DNA from 4 places in the Pseudomonas sp. WC2 genome. Region 3 is predicted to be linked to each of the others. Evidence: predicted binding sites of a transcription regulator. Region 3 holds the regulator's gene; each other region holds the start of a gene.
The links. Region 3 encodes sigma-54, which starts transcription at its own class of promoters, with help from an activator protein. Its sites were predicted from a motif close to ANTGGCATNNANNTTGCTNT; they were not measured.
Positions count from the first base shown of each region.

Region 1 (4,662 bases), on a different contig from region 3:
GTGCCGGAAAGCGCACGCGATCCTTGGCTCGGGAAATCACGATGTGCCCTGACTCCAAAGGCTCGCGTAAAACCTCCAATACCTTGCGATCAAATTCCGGCAGCTCATCGAGAAACAGCACGCCGTGATGGGCGAGGGTGATTTCGCCGGGTTGCGGTTTCGAGCTGCCACCAACGAGTGCCGGCCCGGATGCCGAGTGGTGCGGTTGACGGAAGGGGCGCTGCGGCCAATGGGTCAGCGGTGCACCACTGGCGACTGACTGAATCGCCGCCACCTCCAGTGCTTCACTCTCGGCCAGCGGCGGCAACAGCCCCGGCAGGCGACTCGCCAACAATGTCTTACCCGTCCCCGGCGGCCCGCTGAACAACAAGTTATGGGCACCCGCAGCAGCAATCAGCAACGCTCGTTTGGCCGCCACTTGCCCTTGCACTTCATTCAAGTCGGGATAAGGCTTGCTGGCGTGCATCAATCCATCGGATACATAGGGCTCAACCGGCGTATGCCCATTGAAATGCGCCACCGCCTCGAGCAGATGATCCACCGCAAACACCTTCAACCCCGAAGCCAGGCAGGCCTCCTCGGCATTCGCCCGCGGCACCACCAGCGCACGCCCCGCCTTGCGCGCCGCCAATGCTGCCGGTAGCACCCCGCGCACCGGCCGCACTGCTCCGGACAATGCCAATTCGCCGAGGCACTCCACATCATCGAGAGTCAGCGTCGGCACTTGCACACTCGCCGACAGAATCCCCAAGGCAATTGCGAGATCAAAGCGCCCGCCATCCTTCGGCAGATCCGCCGGTGCCAGATTCAAGGTGATCCGCCGCGCCGGAAACTGCAGCCCGGAATTGATGATCGCACTGCGCACCCGATCCTTGCTTTCTTTCACGGCTGCTTCTGGCAGGCCGACCATGGTCAGTGAGGGCAGACCGTTGGCGAGATGGACTTCGACGGTGACGGCCGGGGCTTCCACGCCAATCTGGGCGCGACTGTGGACGATGGAGAGGGACATGGTGTTCCTTGAGTTGTTCGCAAACCGCTTCCTGCGGTTTAACCAGCGTAGATGTGCGGCGGGGCGCTCTGCGGTATCTGAAACGTTTGGATATATCTCCAGATATTGCCAAGTCAGCCTGCCGAAGGCGGGTATCGCTGATGGCACTACGCAATGTGTACGAACGTACCGAATTACCTCGTTTGGCGAATGACTGTAGTTCCCTTACTTGCGTATATCAGCGTTGCAAAGCTGGATAGGATCTCTAGCGCTGCAACGAATTGTTAACTTTCTGATTAGCCGAAAAGGAACAGTGAGGCCGTTCTCGAAGCAACCCTGAGTGATTTGGGTATTGCCTGTGTGCCGTCAGCGATTGCTGAACAGGCGCTGAGGGACAAGCGTCTGTATTCGGTTCTGCCCCACTGGCGTTATTCGGGAGCATCGCAAGGCATGGCGTGGCTGCTGTATCAGCCAAACCGGCATGGTTCACAGAAGCTGAAGGTCATGGTCGATTACTTGCTTTCGAAGCTCTACTGCATCAGCTGAGCTTACCGCGCTCTGTCCCCGCCTCCACACTTGACGCGGGGCAGACAGTCGCCCGTTATTGCTCGGGCGCAGTGAGCTTTGCTTCCAACTCAGCAACTTTCGCTTCAAGGCTCTCCAGTCGTGCGCGAGTACGCGCCAACACCACCATCTGACTATCAAATTCCTCACGGCTCACCAGGTCCAGTTTGCTGAAGGCACTTTGCAGCAGCATCTTGAACTGGCTTTCGATTTCGGCTTTCGGCAGCGGGGTGTCGCCGTTGAACAGGCGGGAGGCGGTGCCGCTCAGGGCGTCGAGGAAGTCTTTGGGCGCGAGCATGATGGATGTCCTGGAAACAATGGCCGGCAGTGTATCACGCAGTGTCTATAGTCATTTACGCGGTCAGGGATGCACGCTTTTCGCGCAAGCGGACGGACGGCGGCGCACCGTTATTGTGCGTATCCGGATGGCCTTTTGCGTGCAAGCGCTTGCAGCAGCGGCCAAGGGATTGAAATCAGGGGTTTTTGGCGAGATGGCAAGCTTTCTGCTTAGTCACCTTCGACCCATGCACTGATGCAGTCGCTGTGACGAATGCAGTGCGGCAGACGGAGCGGGGAGTTTCGTCAGCAGCGGTTAGCTGGCGTCAGTCGGGCAGGTAAGGCCGACGATGCGTTACAAAGCCAGGCACTGCGCTTAGACTTGAGTCGGGTTTGTTTTCCTGGGGCAAGTCCACCAATTCGGGAGAGAGTTTCATGAAGCTAGTCACTGCCATCATCAAGCCGTTCAAGTTGGACGACGTGCGCGAGTCGCTGTCCGAAATCGGCGTGCAGGGCATTACCGTTACTGAAGTCAAAGGCTTCGGCCGGCAGAAGGGTCACACCGAGCTGTATCGCGGCGCGGAATATGTGGTCGATTTTCTGCCCAAGGTGAAAATCGACGTGGCCATCGACGACAAGGATCTGGACCGGGTTATCGAGGCGATAACCAAGGCAGCCAACACCGGCAAGATCGGTGACGGCAAGATCTTCGTGGTCAATCTGGAACAGGCGATTCGCATCCGTACCGGCGAAACCGATACCGACGCGATTTAAGCGCCGCCACAAACCCCAACGCCCCAGGAGAAAACAATATGACTCTGCGTAAATTCGCAGGGCTAGGAGCCCTGTTGTCTATCGTAATGCCAAGCCTTGCAATGGCGGCAGACGAAGTGGCGGCCCCAGTCCTCAATTCCGGCGACACTGCCTGGATGCTCACCTCGACAGCCCTCGTGCTGTTCATGACCATCCCCGGCCTGGCGCTGTTCTACGGCGGCATGGTTCGCTCGAAAAACATTCTTTCCGTGATGATGCAGTGCTTCGCCATTACCGGTCTGATCAGCATCCTGTGGGTCATTTATGGCTACAGCATTGCGTTCGACACCACCGGCATGGAGCAGGGCGTCGTCAACTTCAACTCGTTCTTCGGCGGCATGGGCAAGGCGTTCCTCGCCGGTGTCACGCCTTCGAGCCTGACCGGTCCTGCGGCGTTGTTCCCTGAGGCGGTGTTCATCACCTTCCAGATGACCTTCGCGATCATCACCCCGGCGCTGATCGTCGGTGCATTCGCCGAGCGGATGAAGTTCTCCGCGATGCTGATCTTCATGGGCATCTGGTTCACCCTGGTTTACGCACCGATCGCGCACATGGTCTGGTCCGGCAACGGCGGCCTGATGTGGGACTGGGGCGTGCTCGACTTCGCGGGCGGCACCGTGGTGCACATCAACGCCGGTGTGGCCGGTCTGATTGCCTGCCTGGTATTGGGCAAGCGCAAAGGCTTCCCGACCACCCCGATGGCTCCGCACAACCTTGGTTACACCCTGATGGGCGCGGCGATGCTGTGGGTCGGCTGGTTCGGCTTCAACGCCGGTTCCGCCGCCGCCGCCAACGGCACCGCCGGCATGGCGATGCTCGTGACTCAGATCGCTACCGCTGCTGCCGCGCTGGGCTGGATGTTTGCCGAGTGGGTCACCCACGGCAAGCCAAGCGCACTGGGCATCGCCTCGGGTGTGGTTGCCGGTCTGGTGGCAATTACTCCGGCTGCCGGTACCGTGGGCCCGATGGGCGCGCTGGTGATCGGTCTGGCAGCAGGCGTGGTGTGCTTCTTCTGCGCCACCACCCTGAAACGCAAACTCGGTTATGACGATTCCCTGGATGCCTTCGGCGTACACGGTATCGGCGGTATCCTCGGCGCGATCCTCACCGGTGTGTTCGCTGCGCCGGCGCTGGGTGGCTTCGGCACCGTCACCGACATCGGTGCGCAAGTCTGGATTCAGGTCAAAGGCGTGGGCTTCACGGTGATCTACACCGCGATCGTCACCTTTATCATCCTCAAGGTTCTGGACGCCGTGATGGGTCTGCGTGTGACCGAAGAAGAAGAGTCGGTCGGTCTCGATCTGGCACAACACAACGAACGCGGCTACAACCTGTAAGTACGCGCACTGAAAAAAATTGCCCGGTTCGCCGGGCATTTTTTTGTCCGGGATTTGTCATTAAGCGACAGGCTGAAAGGATTTTTCGTACGCCTTTAGTCGTGTTTACGACGGCGGTTTTTCACCGGCCAAAGGCTTACATCATTGAGCGAATATTAGGGCCTTTGTTTTTTCCCAGAGCGCGCTAGAATGCGCCCCGAACGTGCGGAGAACTGTATGTGGCAACAGACTCTGATAACCCTGCGGGCACGGCCCCGGGGCTTTCATCTGGTAACGGACGAGTTACTCGCCGGCCTGCCTGAACTCAGGGAGTGCCGGGTTGGTCTGTTGCATTTGTGGCTGCAGCATACCTCGGCGTCGTTGACCATCAACGAGAACGCCGATCCGGCGGTCCGTCGCGACTTCGAACGATTTTTCAATCGTCTGATCCCACAAGGAACAGACGGCTATGAGCATAACGACGAAGGCCTGGACGACCTCCCGGCGCACTTCAAGGCCAGCGTGCTTGGTTGCCAGATCAGTCTGCCGGTTTCGGCAGGTCGGCTGGCACTGGGGACCTGGCAAGGCGTTTATCTGGGCGAGCACCGTGATCATGGCGGTGCCCGAAAAGTCCTCGCCACCTTGCACGGTGAAGGGGCGTAAACCGTTGGTCATCAATGGTTACTGATTTTTTAACGGCGACTT
Region 1 covers NZ_JBOBDR010000023.1:23,089-27,750, forward strand. The annotation lists gene ACQ4OE_RS23450 (YifB family Mg chelatase-like AAA ATPase) at 1-1,009, opposite strand, end outside; partial or broken gene ACQ4OE_RS23455 (LysR substrate-binding domain-containing protein) at 1,310-1,534, shown strand; gene ACQ4OE_RS23460 (accessory factor UbiK family protein) at 1,590-1,850, opposite strand; gene glnK (P-II family nitrogen regulator) at 2,264-2,602, shown strand; gene ACQ4OE_RS23470 (ammonium transporter) at 2,641-3,978, shown strand; gene ACQ4OE_RS23475 (secondary thiamine-phosphate synthase enzyme YjbQ) at 4,195-4,620, shown strand.
Region 1: the regulator sigma-54 is predicted to act here: its motif matches at 2,043-2,062, upstream of glnK (P-II family nitrogen regulator).

Region 2 (4,662 bases), on a different contig from region 3:
GGAACGACCAGCATGACGCCATAAATTGCAGGCAATAAAAAAGGCCTCCCGAAGGAGGCCTCTTTCACTCACGCCACGTAACGCGGCGCTACCGGATCAGCAGCTGTAGTACAACTCATATTCCAGTGGGTGTACGAAGGTGCGAACCTTGATTTCTTCTTCCGATTTCAGCGCGATGTAAGCGTCGATGAAGTCGTCGGAGAATACGCCGCCCTTGGTCAGGAACGCGCGGCCCTTGTCCAGCTCTTCCAGGGCTTCTTTCAGGCTGCCGCAAACTTGTGGGATCTCTTTCGCCTCTTCAGGCGGCAGGTCATACAGGTTTTTGTCAGCAGCGTCGCCTGGGTGGATCTTGTTCTGGATACCGTCCAGACCGGCCATCAGCAGTGCTGCGAAGGCCAGGTACGGGTTAGCAGCCGGATCCGGGAAGCGGGCTTCGATACGGCGGGCTTTCGGGCTCGACACGTAAGGAATACGGATCGAAGCGGAACGGTTGCGAGCCGAGTAGGCCAGCATTACCGGAGCTTCGAAGCCTGGAACCAGACGCTTGTACGAGTTGGTCGCCGGGTTGGTGAAGCCGTTCAGGGCCTTACCGTGTTTGATGATGCCGCCGATGAAGTACAGAGCGGTATCGGACAGGCCGGCATAGCCTTCACCTGCGAAGGTGTTCTTGCCGTCTTTCCAGATCGACATGTGTACGTGCATGCCCGAACCGTTGTCGCCGTACAGTGGCTTCGGCATGAAGGTCGCGGTGCGGCCGTAAGCGTCAGCAACGTTGTGCACAACGTATTTCAGGGTTTGGGTTTCGTCGGCTTTCTTCACCAGGGTGTTGAACTTGACGCCGATTTCGTTCTGGCCGGCAGTCGCCACTTCGTGGTGGTGAACTTCAACGGTCAGGCCCATTTCTTCCAGTGCGTTGCACATGGAGGTACGGATTTCGTGGTCGTGGTCGAATGGTGGAACCGGGAAGTAGCCGCCTTTGACGCCTGGACGGTGACCCTTGTTGCCGCCTTCGATGTCCTGGTCGGACATCCACGAACCTTGCTCGGAGTAGATCTTGAACATCGAGCCGGAGATGTCCGACTTGAATTTCACCGAGTCAAAGATAAAGAATTCTGGCTCTGGACCGGCGAACACGGTATCACCGATACCGGTGGCTTTCAGGTGTTCTTCGGCACGCTTGGCGATCGCACGTGGGTCGCGGTCGTAGCCCTGCATGCTCGAAGGTTCGATGATGTCGCACACCAGGATCAGGGTGGCGTCTTCGGTGAACGGGTCGAGAACGGCAGTTTCGTCAACCGGCATCAGGATCATGTCGGAGGCTTCGATGCCTTTCCAGCCAGCAATGGAGGAGCCGTCGAACATTTTGCCAACTTCGAAGAAGTCGTCGTCCAAAGCATCGCGAGCCGGCATGGTCACGTGGTGCTGAGTACCTTTGGTGTCCGTGAAGCGCAGATCAATCCACTTGACGTCATGATCTTTGATGAGTTGAACCGTCTTCGACATATGTCCTCCGGGTGGCTTCGGGCTTGGTAGTGGATGCCCTTGAATTTGGGTGATGCCGGCGCGAATACTCTGCCAAGGCAACCTGCCTCACAAGGGAGCAAATTGCATGCCAGTGCCCCAGCATGGGTTTTTTGCCCCAATTTCACGCTTATTAAGGCTTCAAACGCCTGAAAGCTGAAAATCTCGCCCCCTAATGTAGCGCTATGAATCGGAAATGACCCGTTTTGGTGCATGCAAAACCTTCTGCACATTAACTGGTTAAACCTTGAGCAATTTCCGCTATAATCCGCGCCCCCCTTTTTCGGCTGGCCGTTCGCGCGCTGTTTTCATGAAACTAATCGTAAAAGTCTTCCCCGAGATCACTATCAAAAGCCGACCTGTCCGGACGAAATTCATCCGCCAGTTGGCCAAGAACATCCGCACCGTGCTCCGTGACCTGGACCCGGCCGTGGTGGTGAACGGTGTGTGGGACAATCTCGAGCTGGAAACCCGCGTAACCGACGCCAAAGCCTTGAAAGAGATGGGTGAGCGCCTGACCTGCATGCCGGGCATCGCGCACTTTCTGCAGATCGACGAATACCCGCTGGGCGACTTCGACGACATCACCGAGAAGTGCAAAGAGCACTACGGCGATGCACTGGCCGGGAAGATTTTCTCGGTGCGTTGCAAGCGTGCCGGCAAGCACACGTTCAGCTCGATGGACGTCGAAAAATACGTCGGCAGCAAGTTGCGCCGCGAGTGCGGTGCCGCCGGTATCGACCTGAAAGCGCCGGAAATCGAAGTTCGTATCGAAGTTCGCGACAAACGGTTGTTTGTGATTCACAGCCAGCACAACGGCATCGGCGGTTATCCGCTGGGTGCGTTGGAGCAGACGCTGGTATTGATGTCCGGCGGCTTTGACTCGACCGTTGCCGCCTACCAGATCATTCGTCGCGGCCTGATGACGCACTTCTGCTTCTTCAATCTGGGCGGTCGTGCCCATGAATTGGGCGTAATGGAAGTCGCGCATTTCATCTGGAAGAAGTACGGCAGCTCGCAACGCGTGCTATTTGTCAGTGTTCCGTTCGAAGAAGTTCTCGGCGAAATTCTCGGCAAAGTCGATAACAGTCATATGGGCGTCGTATTGAAGCGTATGATGTTGCGCGCGGCGTCGAACATCGCCGACCGCCTGCAGATCGAAGCGCTGGTTACCGGCGAGGCGATCTCCCAGGTATCGAGCCAGACCTTGCCGAACCTGTCGGTGATCGACTGCGTGACTGACAAGCTGGTCCTGCGCCCACTGATCGTGGCGCACAAGCAGGACATCATCGATACGGCCAACGAGATCGGCACCGCCGATTTCGCCCGGCACATGCCGGAATACTGCGGGGTTATTTCGGTCAATCCGAAGACTGCCGCCAAACGCGGTCGCGTTGAGCATGAAGAGAAAGAATTCGACATGGCGGTGCTTGAGCGTGCGCTCGAAAACGCCAAACTGGTGCCGATCGATCGCGTGATCGACGAATTGGGCCAGGACGTACAGATTGAAGAAGTCAGCGAAGCACTGGCCGGCCAGATCGTGATCGACATCCGTCACCCGGATGCCGCCGAGGATGAGCCGCTGGAACTCGCTGGCGTAGAAGTACAGACGATGCCGTTCTACGCAGTGAACGCTCGTTTCAAGGAGCTGGATCCGACTCGCCAGTACCTGCTGTATTGCGACAAAGGCGTGATGAGTCGCCTGCATGCTCACCATTTGCTCAGTGAGGGGCATGCCAATGTGCGCGTTTATCGACCGAGCTAAGTGCCCGGGGCTGTTTGCCTGTGGCCTGCGTCACCGGCCCCCCGACACCGCCGTCAAGCTGTAACGGCCATGCCGGACACTACTGCTAATCGCTGCCAAGACTTGTCAGCAAACCGAATCCTCTGATCGAGATACACAAGTGATCGAAAATCTACGCAACATCGCCATCATTGCCCACGTTGACCATGGTAAAACCACCCTGGTAGACAAACTCCTGCGTCAATCCGGCACTCTGGAGCGCAACGAGCTCAACGACGAGCGCGTGATGGACTCCAACGACCAGGAAAAAGAGCGCGGTATTACCATTCTGGCGAAAAACACCGCCATCAACTGGAACGGCTACCACATCAACATCGTGGACACCCCGGGCCACGCCGACTTCGGCGGCGAAGTTGAACGCGTAATGTCGATGGTTGACTCCGTTCTGCTGCTGGTTGACGCTCAAGACGGCCCTATGCCGCAAACCCGTTTCGTGACCAAGAAGGCTTTCGAAGCCGGCCTGCGTCCAATCGTGGTGATCAACAAGGTTGACCGTCCAGGCGCGCGTCCGGACTGGGTTCTGGATCAGATCTTCGACCTTTTCGACAACCTCGGTGCTACCGAAGAACAACTGGATTTCCAGGTTGTTTACGCCTCGGCCCTGAACGGCATTGCCGGTCTGGATCACACCGCCATGGCTGAAGACATGACCCCGCTGTACCAAGCGGTCGTCGACCACGTTCCGCCTCCGGCCGTTGACCGTGACGGTGCGTTCCAGATGCAGATCTCCGCTCTGGACTACAACAGCTTCCTGGGTGTTATCGGCGTTGGCCGTATCGCTCGTGGCCGCGTCAAGCCGAACACCCCGGTTGTAGCGATCGGTGCTGACGGCAAGCGCCGCAACGGCCGTATCCTGAAGCTGATGGGTCACCACGGTCTGCACCGCGTTGACGTTGAAGAAGCTGCAGCAGGCGATATCGTTTGCATCAGCGGCATGGACTCGCTGTTCATCTCCGACACCCTGTGCCACCCGGACACTGTCGAGGCGATGAAGCCTCTGACCGTTGACGAGCCAACCGTTTCGATGACCTTCCAGGTAAACGACTCGCCATTCTGCGGTAAAGAAGGCAAGTTCGTGACGTCCCGTAACATCAAGGACCGTCTGGACAAAGAGCTGCTGTACAACGTTGCACTGCGCGTTGAAGAAGGCGACACCGCTGACAAGTTCAAGGTTTCCGGCCGTGGTGAGCTGCACCTCTCGGTACTGATCGAAACCATGCGTCGCGAAGGCTTCGAAATCGCTCTGGGTCGTCCGGAAGTGATCATTCGTGAAGTTGACGGCGTCAAGCAAGAGCCGTTCGAAAACGTGACCATCGACATTCCTGAAGAAGCTCAGG
Region 2 covers NZ_JBOBDR010000001.1:252,870-257,531, forward strand. The annotation lists gene glnA (type I glutamate--ammonia ligase) at 97-1,503, opposite strand; gene thiI (tRNA uracil 4-sulfurtransferase ThiI) at 1,832-3,286, shown strand; gene typA (translational GTPase TypA) at 3,426-4,662, shown strand, end outside.
Region 2: the regulator sigma-54 is predicted to act here: its motif matches at 1,598-1,617, upstream of glnA (type I glutamate--ammonia ligase).

Region 3 (4,662 bases):
TGGCGAACCTGGACGTTCTTCAGGGTTTTCTGCAGGGCCTGACCCAGCCGTTCAGTCAGGTAGACGGAGCGGTGATGCCCGCCAGTGCAGCCAATGGCAATGGTGACGTAGGCGCGATTGCTCGCGGCGAAGCGCGGCAGCCATTTGTGCAGGTAGGTGAAGATGTCCTGGAACATTTCTTCGACCTCAGGCTGCGCCGCCAGATATTCGGCGACGGGCGCATCCAGACCGGATTGCTCACGCAGCTCAGGCTTCCAGTAAGGATTAGGCAGGCAGCGCACGTCGAACACCAGATCGGCATCGACTGGCATGCCGCGTTTGAAGCCGAATGATTCGACCAGAAAGGCAGTGCCGGGCTCCGGCTGATTGAGCAGGCGCAACTTGATGGTGTCGCGCAACTGGTACAGGTTCAGGTTGGTGGTGTTTATTTTCAGGTCGGCCAGGTCGGCGATAGGACCGAGGAGGGCGGTTTCATCGTGAATCGCTTCGGCCAGCGAGCGATTGGCGTTACTCAGCGGATGGCGACGACGGGTCTCGGAAAAACGCTTGAGCAGGGTTTCCTCGTCCGCGTCCAGGTACAGCACATCGCACTGGATGTGCTTGCTTCTGGCATCTTCAAGCAGTTCGGGAAAACGCGACAGATGGCTCGGCAGGTTGCGCGCATCGATCGACACGGCCACCAGCGGCTGCGCCAGTTCAGTGTGAATCAGCGCGCGTTCAGCCAGTTCCGGCAGCAAGCCTGCCGGCAGGTTGTCGATGCAGTAATAGCCGTTGTCCTCAAGGACATCCAGCGCGGTACTCTTGCCCGAGCCGGAGCGACCGCTGACGATGATCAAGCGCATGATTAGTGCCCGTTCTGCTCGTCCAGGACAACCTGATACAAGGCTTCGTTGCTCGAAGCGCTGCGCAATTTATCGCGCACATCCTTGCGATCCAGCATGCTCGCGATCTGGCGCAGCAACTCCAGGTGCGCATCGGTCGCGGCTTCCGGCACCAGCAAAACAAACAGCAGGTCAACGGGAGCGCCGTCGATGGCGTCGAAATCGATAGGGGCTTCAAGGTGCATCAGCGCGCTGATGGGCGAAGTGCAGCCCTTGAGGCGGCAATGCGGAATGGCGATGCCGTTGCCAAAACCGGTGGAACCCAGTTTTTCACGGGCAATCAGAGCCTCGAAGACATCTTGCATCTCCAGATCCGGGACTTCCCGGGCGATCAGGTTGGCAATTTGTTCGAGGGCTTTCTTTTTACTGCCGCCCGGCACGTTCACGAGGGAACGGCCGGGGGTCAGGATACTTTCAAGTCGGATCATGGAATGGGGGGTTATCGACCGGTTGCGCCCTGGAGGAGGCTTTGGGTCTTTTCCTTATGCTTTTTGAGTTGGCGATCCAGCTTGTCGGTCAGCAGGTCAATGGCGGCATACATGTCGTCATGCTCGGCATTGGCAACCACTTCTCCGCCGGGAATATGCAAGGTGGCTTCGATTTTCTGCTTCAGCTTTTCGACGCACATCGTGACCTGCACGTTGGTGATCTTGTCGAAATGGCGCTCTAATCGGTCGAGTTTTTCGTTGATGTAGGTGCGCAGAGGTTCGGTCACTTCCAGTTGGTGTCCACTGATGTTGACTTGCATACAGCTTCTCCTTCGTTGCCAGTGCATAAAGCGGCAGGCCGAAGAGCCTGCCACTGGAACGCTGTAACGTGGCTTACATCAACCGCTTGCGTTCGCTCGAAGGCGCGATCCCGAGGGATTCGCGGTACTTGGCGACGGTGCGGCGAGCCACCTGAATGCCTTGTGCCTCCAGTAAACCAGCGATCTTGCTGTCACTCAACGGCTTTTTCTGATTTTCCGCTGCAACCAGTTTTTTGATGATCGCGCGGATCGCCGTGGACGAGCATTCGCCGCCTTCGGAGGTGCTGACGTGGCTGGAGAAAAAGTATTTCAGTTCATAAATACCGCGCGGGGTATGCATGAATTTCTGCGTGGTCACCCGGGAAATCGTCGATTCATGCATGCCCACCGCTTCGGCGATGTCATGCAGGACCAGCGGCTTCATGGCTTCGTCGCCGTACTCCAGAAAACCGCGCTGATGCTCGACGATCTGGGTGGCAACTTTCATCAGGGTTTCGTTGCGGCTCTGCAGGCTCTTGATGAACCAGCGGGCCTCCTGCAACTGATTGCGCATGAAAGTGTTGTCGGCGCTGGTGTCGGCGCGACGGACGAAACCGGCGTACTGCGCGTTGACGCGAAGGCGCGGCACCGACTCCTGATTCAGCTCGACCAGCCAGCGCTCGTTGTCCTTGCGCACGATCACGTCCGGGACGACGTATTCGGCTTCGGTCGATTCGATCTGCGAGCCCGGCCGCGGATTGAGGGTCTGTACCAGTTCGATGACCTGGCGCAGCTCATCTTCCTTGAGCTTCATGCGGCGCATCAGCTGGCTGTAATCGCGGCTGCCGAGCAGGTCGATGTAATCGGTGACGAGGCGTTTGGCTTCAGCCAGCCAAGGCGTCTTGGCGGGCAGCTGGCGCAATTGCAGCAGCAGGCATTCGCCGAGGTTGCGCGCGCCGATACCGGCCGGTTCGAACTGCTGGATACGGTGGAGGACGGCTTCGATCTCGTCCAGCTCGATGTCCAGTTCCGGGTCGAACGCTTCAAGAATTTCTTCGAGGGTTTCGTCCAGATAGCCCTGATTGTTGATGCAGTCGATCAGGGTCACGGCGATCAGGCGATCAGTGTCGGACATCGGCGCCAGGTTCAGTTGCCACAGCAGGTGGCTTTGCAGGCTTTCGCCGACGGAGGTGCGGGTGGTGAAATCCCACTCGTCATCGTCGCTGCTCGGCAGGCTGCTGGCGCTGGTCTGGTAGACGTCTTCCCAGGCGGTGTCGACCGGGAGCTCGTTGGGAATGCGCTCGTTCCATTCGCCGTCCTCGAGGTTATCTACCGTCGGGGCCGTTTCCTGATAGGACGGTTCCTGGATCTCGGTGTTGGGCTTCTGTTCGGCGTTGTCGGCCAGCGGATCGGAGTTGTCGAAGTCGTCGCCTTCTTCCTGGCGTTCGAGCATCGGATTGGATTCCAGGGCCTCCTGGATTTCCTGTTGCAGATCCAGGGTCGACAATTGGAGCAGGCGGATGGCCTGTTGCAGCTGCGGTGTCATCGTCAGCTGCTGGCCCATTCTCAAGACTAGCGATGGTTTCATGGCAGGGGCTTAACACCTTATTCGCCGGCGCTATGCGCCATCCACTACAGGGCGCCGGGGCGCCAAACTTAAGCAAATTATATGCCTGAAACTGAAGTGTTTGCCTAGAGCGCTGTAACAATTAAAGCGTAGAAAAAGCTGCTTCATCGATACAGCACCCACGCAGCTCACTCGGGCACCATCATGCTTAGAGGCGGAATTCGTGACCCAGATACACTTCCTTGACCAGATCGTTGGCCAGGATGGTTTCTGCATCACCTTCGGCGATCAATTGACCGTCGTTGACGATGTAAGCGGTTTCGCAGATATCCAGCGTCTCACGCACGTTGTGGTCGGTGATCAACACACCGATGCCTTTGGCCTTGAGGTGGTGGATGATCTGTTTGATGTCGCCGACCGAGATCGGGTCGACACCGGCAAACGGTTCGTCGAGCAGGATGAATTTCGGCGCAGTTGCCAGCGCGCGAGCGATTTCCACCCGGCGGCGTTCACCACCGGACAGGCTCATGCCGAGGTTGTCGCGGATGTGGCTGATGTGGAATTCCTGCAGCAGGCTTTCCAGCTCCTTGCGGCGGCCAGCCTTGTCGAGTTCCTGGCGAGTTTCGAGGATCGCCATGATGTTGTCGGCCACCGACAGTTTGCGGAAGATCGACGCTTCTTGCGGCAGATAGCCGATACCGGCCTTGGCGCGACCGTGCATTGGCTGATGGCTGACGTCGAGGTCATCGATCAGTACGCGGCCCTGATCGGCCTGTACCAAGCCTACGATCATGTAGAAGCACGTGGTCTTGCCGGCGCCGTTCGGGCCGAGCAGGCCGACGATCTGGCCGCTGTCGATCGACAGGCTGACGTCACGCACGACCTGGCGGCTTTTGTAGGCCTTGGCCAGGTGCTGAGCTTTCAGAGTTGCCATTACTGGGCCTTTTTCTCGTCGTTTTTCGGCTTCGGCTGAATCACCATGTCGATGCGCGGACGCGCTTCGGTGACTTTGCTGCCGGTAGCGCGACCGGCGCTGGCCAGTTTCTTCACCGTGTCATAGACGATTTTCTCGCCTTGGGTGGTGTTGTTGTCCTTGTCGACAACCTTGGCCTTGTCGATCAGTACGACGCGGTTTTGCGCGGCATGGTACTGAATCGTCACGCCCCAGCCCTGTACAGGCTTGGTATCGCCAGCGGTCTGCAGCTGTTCGAAGTAAGCGAGGTTGCCGACCGAAGTCACCACGTCGATATCACCGGTCGCGGTGCGGGTGATGGTTACGGTGTTGCCTTTGACGATCATCGAACCCTGAGTGATGATCACGTCACCTTTATAGGTGGCAACGCCGTTCTTGTCGTCCAGCTGGGCATCGTCGGCCTGAATGCGGATTGGCTGCTCTTGATCGTTCGGCAGAGCCCAGGCGCTCACGCTTCCCAGTGCTGCGCCCAGACTGAGCAAAATAGGGAGGGTTTTAACGAGCCTCATACTGT
Region 3 covers NZ_JBOBDR010000007.1:215,551-220,212, reverse strand. The annotation lists gene rapZ (RNase adapter RapZ) at 1-842, opposite strand, end outside; gene ptsN (PTS IIA-like nitrogen regulatory protein PtsN) at 845-1,309, opposite strand; gene hpf (ribosome hibernation-promoting factor, HPF/YfiA family) at 1,321-1,629, opposite strand; gene ACQ4OE_RS11140 (RNA polymerase factor sigma-54) at 1,703-3,196, opposite strand; gene lptB (LPS export ABC transporter ATP-binding protein) at 3,384-4,109, opposite strand; gene lptA (lipopolysaccharide transport periplasmic protein LptA) at 4,109-4,657, opposite strand; gene lptC (LPS export ABC transporter periplasmic protein LptC) at 4,644-4,662, opposite strand, start outside.

Region 4 (4,662 bases), on a different contig from region 3:
CCACCGAACTCGACCAGGAAATCCCCAGCGGCCTGTACCTGGCCGTCGCGCAGGTTCTGGCCTACGTCTACCAGATCCGCCAGTTCCGCGCCGGCAAGGGCAAACGCCCGGACCCGCTCAAGGACGACCTGCCGATTCCGCCGGATTTGCGTCGCGATTCCTGACGGTCCATCGACGCCGTCTGTCTGAAAACCCTCTGTACCTGTTAGTTCTTACAGTAGACGCAGGTCACCCGCTGACGCTCTGATTACGACGGGAATAAACCCGTCGGATGTCTTGCTGTGAATGTTTGCGAGCAGGGGCTCGTGGGCGCTCAAGATGTCTTTTCAGAGGCAAATATCATGGCAGAGCGTCCACATCGCAACCTTCCAGGCATGAAAATCGAGTTCGTTTCAGGGCGGCTGGAGGAGCGCCCGAGCGAGGGTGCAATCGGTTACTCCGCGGTCTTTGATTTGAGCCTGGATTTTCTCAACTTCAAAGTCATGGCGGACCTGTACGTCCCCGATTATCTGGACAGTCCGATCAATGCCATTCGCCCTGAGCTGGATGGTTTGGGCTACCACTATGCGTATAACTACTTCTTCGACTCAGCCGGGAAAATCACCAGCAACGAAGCGCTGTTCAGAGTGTTCACCCCCAGCGATTACTACATGAGCGAATGGTCGGTGGGCGGGCTTGAAAACCGTTATGCAAAACCGGTCTTCGAGCTGGTTGGCGGTCAATTGCGCGCAACGGTACGCCGGGATTTTCGCTGGGGTGGGGACAAGCGCCAAGTGCAGATTCGTGACTTGCCGATCATCGATTTTCGCTGGGCCCTGAATCTGTTGGAGTCGGAGGAGGGCGAGGACGGTGGGCGACAACCTGGCTCCAAAGTCATCTTGATGGATGCCGAGGAGGAGGTCGTCAAAGTCGAGAGCCGCCAAATGTTTCGCGGCACGCTTTACATGGTCGGGCGCGAACTTGAGTTTGGCGAGATTCCTGCGGAACGGCTGCTGAGGGCTGGGCAAGTCTGATTTTTACGGTTGATTGATCGTTCTCACGCGCAGCGTGGGAACGTTCATCGAGGGGCGCGCTACTGCGGCAGCTCAAGGTTATCCAGCGCCCGATTCACCGCCAACTCCCCGAGCATGATCAATTGCGCGATCCCCTGCAGCGTTCGGCGCTGCGATGCGGGTATGAGGTTGGCGAAGTCGTGGGCGATGGTTCTGGCTGAGGCGAGGGTTTCGCAGGCGTTGGCCAGCAACTCTTCGCTTTTGATATCTGCGACGACGGCGTACATCGTGCTGGGTTTGCGCGGAGGCCGGGTGCTGCCGGGGCAAAGGTAGTGATCGAGGGCGCGTTCGGCGGCGTCGTGGAGTTTTTTTGAATCGATGGATTCGTAAGGTGAGGCGGGGTCGGATTCGGGTGGGTTTGGTGTTGGTTTGATCATGGTGAAGCTCCTAGAGTCATTGGAGCTGCCAACGTTCGCTGCGAGACGAATGAGGGTGGCAGCTATACGCGGGTCGCAGACCGGGACTCTAGAACCGGCAGACCCGAAGGTCTCCCACGTACAGCCGCCATAAAAAGCGGGTGTTGTGCGTCCAGAGATCGACGGGCTGCGAGACCCGATCGCTGATTCGTCAGCGACCGAACCACAATAGAACCCGCCCCCAAGGCGCACAAGCCGGCGGATTCTGGCTTGGCTGTAGGCAAAGGCGCAAGGATTTGTAGCCTGGAAGGCGTGTCTGCAGGTGTCTTTTAAACGCGTTAGTTTAAAAGGCGATTTGCGCTGACTTCATTGGCCTCTTCGCGAGCAGGCTCGCTCCCACATTTGGAACGCATTCCACTTCACTGTTTGGAATGCATTTCCCCTGTGGGAGCGAGCCTGCTCGCGAAGGGGCCATTCCGGTCAGCGGAAAACACTCGGTTAAACCCCTCTGTTTCAATCCTTTGCAAAAGTTGGAAAGCTTCTTGCAATAGCCGCCGTGAGCCCGCTCTGGGCGTCAAAAGTTTGCTTTAAAGGAACGGGGAAAACCGGTGGATCGCTCTCAGTTATTCAACACAGCACGCACTAACGTTGCCGACCTCAGTCGAGGCAATCTGGGCGTGCCGTTGCTGTTGCTGGTGATGCTGGCGATGATGATGTTGCCGGTGCCGCCGTTCCTGCTGGACGTCTTCTTCACCTTCAACATCGCCCTGTCGATCGTCGTTCTGCTGGTCTGCGTTTACGCGCTGCGACCGCTGGATTTCGCCGTGTTCCCGACGATTCTGCTGGTCGCGACACTGCTGCGGCTGGCGTTGAACGTGGCCTCGACGCGGGTGGTAATGCTCCACGGTCAGGACGGCCACGCCGCTGCCGGTAAGGTGATTCAGGCCTTCGGTGAAGTGGTGATCGGTGGTAACTACGTGGTCGGTATCGTGGTCTTCGCGATTCTGATGATCATCAACTTCGTCGTGGTGACCAAGGGTGCCGGGCGGATTTCCGAGGTGAGCGCGCGCTTCACCCTCGATGCGATGCCCGGCAAACAAATGGCGATCGACGCCGACCTCAACGCCGGTCTGATCGACCAGAACCAGGCCAAGGCGCGCCGTCAGGAGGTCGCCCAAGAGGCCGAGTTCTACGGTTCGATGGACGGTGCCAGCAAGTTCGTCCGTGGTGACGCCATTGCCGGCCTGCTGATTCTGTTCATCAACCTTATCGGCGGGATGGCCGTCGGTATCTTCCAGCACAACATGAGCTTCGGCGATGCCGGTCGGGTTTACGCCTTGCTGACCATCGGTGACGGTTTAGTGGCGCAATTGCCATCACTGTTGTTATCTACAGCTGCAGCGATCATGGTGACCCGTGCTTCCGGCTCGGAAGACATGGGCAAGCAGATCAATCGCCAGATGTTCGCCTCGCCGAAGGCGCTGGCCGTGGCCGCCGGTTTGATGGCGGTGATGGGCCTGGTGCCGGGCATGCCGCACTTCTCGTTCCTGAGCATGGCCGCGCTGGCTGCCGGTGGCGCCTACTTGTTCTGGAAGAAGCAGAACGTGGCCAAAGTGGTCGCGCTGGAAGAGGTCAAACGCCAGCAGGAACTGCTGCCGTCGCCGGCCCGCGCCATGGAAACCAAGGAGCTGGGCTGGGATGACGTGACGCCAATCGACATGATCGGTCTGGAAGTCGGCTATCGCCTGATCCCGCTGGTGGATCGTAATCAGGGCGGGCAATTGCTGGCGCGGATCAAGGGCGTGCGCAAGAAGCTCTCGCAGGATCTGGGCTTCCTGATGCCGACCGTACACATCCGCGACAACCTCGATCTGGCGCCAAGCGCCTATCGCCTGACCCTGATGGGCGTGATTCTCGCCGAAGCCGAGATCTACCCGGATCGCGAACTGGCGATCAACCCGGGCCAGGTGTACGGCACGCTCAACGGTATCAACGCCAAAGATCCGGCTTTCGGGCTGGAAGCGGTGTGGATCGAAATCAGTCAGCGTGCCCAGGCGCAATCCCTCGGTTACACCGTGGTCGACGCCAGCACCGTGGTGGCAACGCACTTGAACCAGATTCTGTACAAGCACTCCAGCGAGCTTATCGGCCACGAGGAAGTGCAACAACTCATGCAATTGCTGGCCAAAAGCTCGCCGAAACTGGCAGAAGAGCTGGTGCCGGGCGTGGTCACGTTGTCGCAGTTGCTCAAAGTGCTGCAAGCGTTGCTCGCCGAACATGTGCCGGTGCGCGACATCCGCAGCATCGCCGAAGCCATCGCCAACAACGCCGCGAAGAGTCAAGATACCGCCGCGCTGGTGGCGGCAGTGCGCGTCGGCGTATCCCGCGCCATCGTCCAAAGCATTGTAGGCACTGAGTCCGAGCTGCCTGTGATCACCTTGGAACCAAGGTTGGAACAAATATTGCTCAATAGTCTGCAGAAGGCAGGACAAGGCTCGGAAGAGGGCGTTCTGCTGGAGCCAAGCATGGCCGAGAAGCTGCAGCGTTCGCTCATCGAAGCGGCGCAGCGTCAGGAAATGCAAGGTCAGCCGGTGATCCTTTTGGTCGCCGGCCCGATCCGCGCGATGCTCTCGCGTTTTGGCCGCCTCGCAGTCCCTGGATTGCATGTGCTGGCCTACCAGGAAATACCGGACAACAAGCAAGTGACCATCGTTGCGACAGTAGGGCCCAACGGCTGAGGTAGTGGTTTATGCAAGTTAAGCGTTTCTTTGCCGCCGATATGCGTCAGGCCATGAAGCTGGTTCGTGATGAGCTGGGCGCTGATGCCGCCATCATTGGCAACCGCCGCATTGCCGGCGGTGTCGAGTTGACGGCGGCACTGGATTACAAATTGTCGGCGCTGGCGCCACGGGTTCCGAACATGGAACTTGAGGACGAGCTGCGCAAGACTCAGTCGCGCATCGTCACCGCCCAGGCCGAGTTGAGCCTGCGTGGCGAAGCCGATGGCAACAGCAATCGTCAGATCTTTGCCGGGCTGCCGTTGACCGCTGGCCTGCCGCTGACCGCCGCTGAACCGCTGACCGAGCCGACTTACGCCGCGCCGGCGCGTCCGGCCCCGGCGCCTGCGCAGTCCTCCGGCGGCGTTGATCCGCGTGCACTGGACTCGATGCGTTTTGAATTGAACAGCCTGCGCGAGCTGATGGAAGTGCAGCTCGGCACCTTGGCCTGGAATCAGTTGCAAGGCAGTCGTCCGG
Region 4 covers NZ_JBOBDR010000011.1:93,659-98,320, forward strand. The annotation lists gene flhB (flagellar biosynthesis protein FlhB) at 1-164, shown strand, start outside; gene ACQ4OE_RS15280 (hypothetical protein) at 306-1,013, shown strand; gene ACQ4OE_RS15285 (DUF6124 family protein) at 1,073-1,429, opposite strand; gene flhA (flagellar biosynthesis protein FlhA) at 2,017-4,146, shown strand; gene flhF (flagellar biosynthesis protein FlhF) at 4,158-4,662, shown strand, end outside.
Region 4: the regulator sigma-54 is predicted to act here: its motif matches at 1,938-1,957, upstream of flhA (flagellar biosynthesis protein FlhA).